DNA from 2 places in the Ensifer sp. PDNC004 genome. Region 1 is predicted to be linked to the other one. Evidence: predicted binding sites of a transcription regulator. Region 1 holds the regulator's gene; the other holds the start of a gene.
What was found. Region 1 encodes PhoB, which activates phosphate uptake and scavenging genes when phosphate is short. Its sites were predicted from a motif close to TGTCATNNANCTGTCAT; they were not measured.

Region 1 (2,199 bases):
TCTGACCTACATGATGGAAGATCCGCGCAACATCACGCCCTGCACGCATCTTCTGTTCTGCGCCAAGAACATCGAGCGCATCGGCGACCATGCGACCAATATCGCTGAGACGATCTATTACATGGCGACGGGCGCCCAGCCGGAAGGCGAGCGTCCGAAGGATGACACCACGTCGACGCTGGGCTCGGTCAACGACTGAGCGCCAAGCGCGCCGCAAGCATGCATGCCCTTTGAAATCTGATCCGGTCGCGGCTTCGGTCGCGGCCCCGAGTTCCTGTATCTGAAGCACGCGGTTTTCGCCCCGCCTTTGAAATCGGCGGATGTGCTCCAGATTTAGAGTGTCTGAGCGCCGGCCGGGCCGATGAGCCCAAAGGCCGCCCGCGGTAAGGAGACGTTACCTGATGTTGCCAAAAATCGCCGTAGTCGAAGACGAAGAGGCGCTGAGCGTTCTGCTGCGTTACAATCTGGAAGCCGAAGGCTTCGACGTCGACACGATCCTCAGGGGCGACGAGGCGGAGATCCGGCTTCAGGAGCGGCTGCCCGACCTGCTTATCCTCGACTGGATGCTGCCCGGTGTTTCCGGCATCGAGCTTTGCCGCCGGCTGCGCCAGCGCCCGGAGACCGAACGTCTGCCGATCATCATGCTGACGGCGCGCGGCGAGGAAAGCGAGCGCGTCCGGGGTCTGGCGACCGGTGCCGACGACTATGTGGTCAAGCCCTTCTCGACGCCGGAGCTGATGGCGCGCGTCAAGGCGATGCTGCGCCGGGCAAAGCCCGAGGTGCTCTCGACGCTGCTTCGCTGCGGCGACATCGAACTCGACCGCGAGACCCACCGCGTTCATCGCCGCAGCCGCGAAGTGCGCCTCGGCCCGACCGAGTTCCGTCTTCTGGAGTTCCTGATGTCCTCGCCGGGCCGCGTCTTCTCTCGCTCGCAGCTTCTGGATGGCGTCTGGGGGCATGACATCTATGTCGACGAGCGCACCGTCGACGTGCATGTCGGTCGTCTGCGCAAGGCTCTGAACTTCTCGAACATGCCCGACGTCATCCGCACCGTTCGCGGCGCCGGCTATTCGCTCGAAAGCTGAGCGGTCTGAAAGTCGCCAACAAAAAAAGGGACCGATCGGCCCCTTTTTTTGTGATGCTGTCCGGCTTCTTAGCGGGCCCTGCGGCGCTCCCCCGACGGCTGGTAGGCCAGCCGCGCATGGAAGGTGCAGTAAGGCGAGGCTTCCGGGGAATCGTTGCCGCAGAAGTGAAACTCTTCCTTCAGCGGGTCGCCGATCGGCCACTTGCAGGTGCGCTCGGTAAGCTGGGTCAGCTCGAGGCGACGCGACATCGGCACGACAACGTCGGTCCGAGTGCTGAAATCCTGCTCGGCAACGAGATCGACTTCGATTTCTTCCTTGAGAACGACAGCGCCGGCCGCGCGTGCAACCGGGCGGGTCGAAACGCGCGAAGCGTAGTTCGGCGCGCGCGGTGCCGAAGTCGGGCGCTTCGGACGGGCCGCCGTCGTGGTGCTGCCACCGGCCTTGGCGCGACCTGGCAGGCTCAGGCGGTGAACCTTGCCGATGACAGCGTTACGGCTGACGCCGCCGAGCTGTGCCGCGATCTGGCTTGCGCTCAGGCCCTCGGACCAAAGCTTCTTCAGTTTCTCCACCCGCTCGTCAGTCCAGTTCATTTCTGCACTCTCCGTTCTCAGCGTTGGGGATGGCAGAATCCCTCACCGCACCCCGGCTGAACCCCGGGGTTGCAAACGCGATAACTCTTTTGGTGACTAGGTCCGCCGCATGCGTCTAGTAATTGAATGTTAACGTACTGACCGCTGGACTCTGTGGCAAGAGTCCCGGGAATCAGGCCGAATCGATTTCGTAGTTTTCCCCAACTTGCTCGGCCAGCGTTGCATTTTTGCAAGCCCTCCCGGACGATTTTTCTGCTGCCAGGAATCGACCCTTCATGTTGCGCTGCAAGGCTTGGTTTTGTTGACATTGCACCGCGAAATGGGAATAGTGCCTGCGCCGCCGAAAGGCGGCATTTTTGATTTTTATCGGCCCGCGTGAGGCGCGGGATCGATGTCGATCTGGAGTGAAGGAGAGCCTCGCATGACTGCAACAACGCCGCTTTACGATACCTACATGCGCGCGCCGTTGCGTTTCGAGCGAGGAGAGGGCGCCTGGCTGATCGCTGAAGACGGCACGCGTTATC
Region 2 (2,199 bases), on a different replicon from region 1:
GCCCGATGATGATGAGCAGGGCTGCGCCGCTGAACAGGATGCGGCGCTCGATCGAATAGTCAGACCGCACCGCTTGCGCCGCTCCCGGTGCGCTGGCGCAGCATGTAGCCCACGCCGCGATGCGTGACGATCTCGATGTCGCAGTCCTCGAGCTTCCGGCGCACCCGGGAAACCAGCAACTCGACGGCATTCGGCGTGCCCGTGTCCTCATAGCCGAAGAGCTTTACGACCAGCTGCTCCTTGTTGACCGTCGTGCCGGCACGGGTCGCCAGGGCCTCCAGCACGTCGAATTCGCGGCGGCCGAGGTCGAGCGGGCGGCCTTCGAGCATCACCGCGCGGGCCGAAAGGTCGATGGAGATCGAGCCCAAGCGCAGAACCGATTGCGCCGCCCCCAGGTGCCGGCGGGAGACGGCCCGGATGCGCGCGACGAGCTCGTGCAGGTCGAACGGTTTGACCAGATAGTCGTCAGCGCCTAATTCGAGCAGGTCGACCTTGTCGGCCACCTGGTTGCGGGCGGTGATGACGATGACGGGACGCGTCAGCCCACCCTGGCGCATGGCACTCAGGATGGCGAAGCCGTCCCGCTTCGGCAGGTTGATGTCGAGGATCACCAGATCGTGCGAGGCGTTGAGGGCGAGCCGCTCTCCTTCCGCGCCGTCGAACGCGGTCGTGACCTCGTAGCCTTCCTTTTCCAGGCGCATGGAAATGGCAAAGGCGATGTCGGGGGTGTCTTCGATCAGGAGAATGCGCATCGCGTTTCCAGGTGACAGGATTGTGACAGTGATACTCCCATACACAGATCAAAAGCAGATGAGAACTATGAAGCTTTCGCCGGGAGAGCGGAGCTTCGGGGAGGGGTAGACATGAACGCGCACAGGCTGTTTTTGGCCGGCCTCGCATTGGCGTGCGTGCTGCTGTTGCCCGTGTCGACAACGGCGAAAGCCGGTTGCGGGACAAGCCCCGATCTCGACGTGCGCTACTGCGACGCCGACAAGGACTTCGTTGCCGATGCGCCGACAGACCCTTCGAAATGGCGGGATCCGCAGACGCTCGTCTGGGCCTATGCTCCGATCGAGGAGCCGGCCATCTATGCCAGCCTGTTCAAGGATTTCACCACCCATCTCGGCGCCTGTCTCGGCCGCCAGATCGTCTATTACCCAGTGCAGTCGAGCAAGGCGGAGATCGAAGCCATGCGCTCCGGGCGGTTGCACTTCGCCGGCTTTTCGACCGGACCGACGGTCGAGGCGGTCAACCGCGCCGGCGCCGTTCCCTTTGCCGCAAAAGGCATCGGCAATGCGGTGCGCGGCTACAATCTGATTGCCATCGTTCGCGCAGACTCCCCGTTCAAGACCCTCTCCGATCTCAAGGGGCGGCGCGTGGCGCACGCGTCCGCGTTCTCGAACTCGGGGCACCTGGCACCGCGCGCGCTTTTCCCGGGCGAAGGCCTGAGCCCGGGGGAGGATTATGCGCCGATCATGTCCGGCGGCCATGACAAGTCCATTCTCGGCGTGATCTCGGGTGACTACGACATGGCGGCCGTCGCGTCCGACGTGTTGGAACGTTTGATCGAGCGGCGGATGGTCAAGCGCGAAGACCTCCGGGTCATCTTCACCAGCGGCATTTTTCCGACGTCGTCCTTTGCCTATGCGCATGACCTCGCCCCGCCGCTGGTCGCGGCGATGAAGCGGTGTTTCTTCGACTTCGAGTTCACCGCGGAAATGAAGAGCGAGTTTCACGGCGACGAGCGCTTCCTGCCGATCCGCTACGATCGGGATTGGGCAAGCGTGCGCGAGGTCATCGACAAGGCCGGCGCTTCCACTTTCTGACCTCATCCAACAGCCCGACTGGAGACCGATGCGCCGCGTGCGCAGGCCCTGTCGCGCGCCTACCACAAACGTCACCGCAGACCGGGCCAACCCGCCCGAGGCTGCTGTGCGGCTTCCAACCCACGGGATTGCTATGCGAAACTTTGGCAAAGCCATTTACAATTACAGGGTCCACAACCAGGACCCCACCACGATGGTGGGCGTCGCTCTGGTCGTGCTGTTCGCCTATCTGATTGCCGCGCCCATCCTGCTTCTGCTTTCGGACGCGTTCTTCGTGCAGTTCGCCGACCAGGCCCGCTCCGGGCAATCGATGGGCGAGCTGACGCTTTACTATTTCAACCGCGTCTTCCTGTCGAAGATCGCCACCGACGTC

Region 2: phnD (phosphate/phosphite/phosphonate ABC transporter substrate-binding protein) is a predicted target of PhoB. The motif match lies at 764-780, and genes of this name have one in related genera.

The regions. Positions count from the first base shown of each region.
Region 1 covers NZ_CP070353.1:2,379,686-2,381,884, reverse strand. Annotated here, with positions in the region: gene phoU (phosphate signaling complex protein PhoU) at 1-199, shown strand, start outside; gene phoB (phosphate regulon transcriptional regulator PhoB) at 402-1,085, shown strand; gene JVX98_RS19820 (GcrA family cell cycle regulator) at 1,154-1,675, opposite strand; gene JVX98_RS19815 (aspartate aminotransferase family protein) at 2,097-2,199, shown strand, end outside.
Region 2 covers NZ_CP070354.1:437,338-439,536, forward strand. Annotated here, with positions in the region: gene JVX98_RS30375 (sensor histidine kinase) at 1-70, opposite strand, end outside; gene JVX98_RS30380 (response regulator transcription factor) at 60-752, opposite strand; gene phnD (phosphate/phosphite/phosphonate ABC transporter substrate-binding protein) at 864-1,826, shown strand; gene JVX98_RS30390 (iron ABC transporter permease) at 1,960-2,199, shown strand, end outside.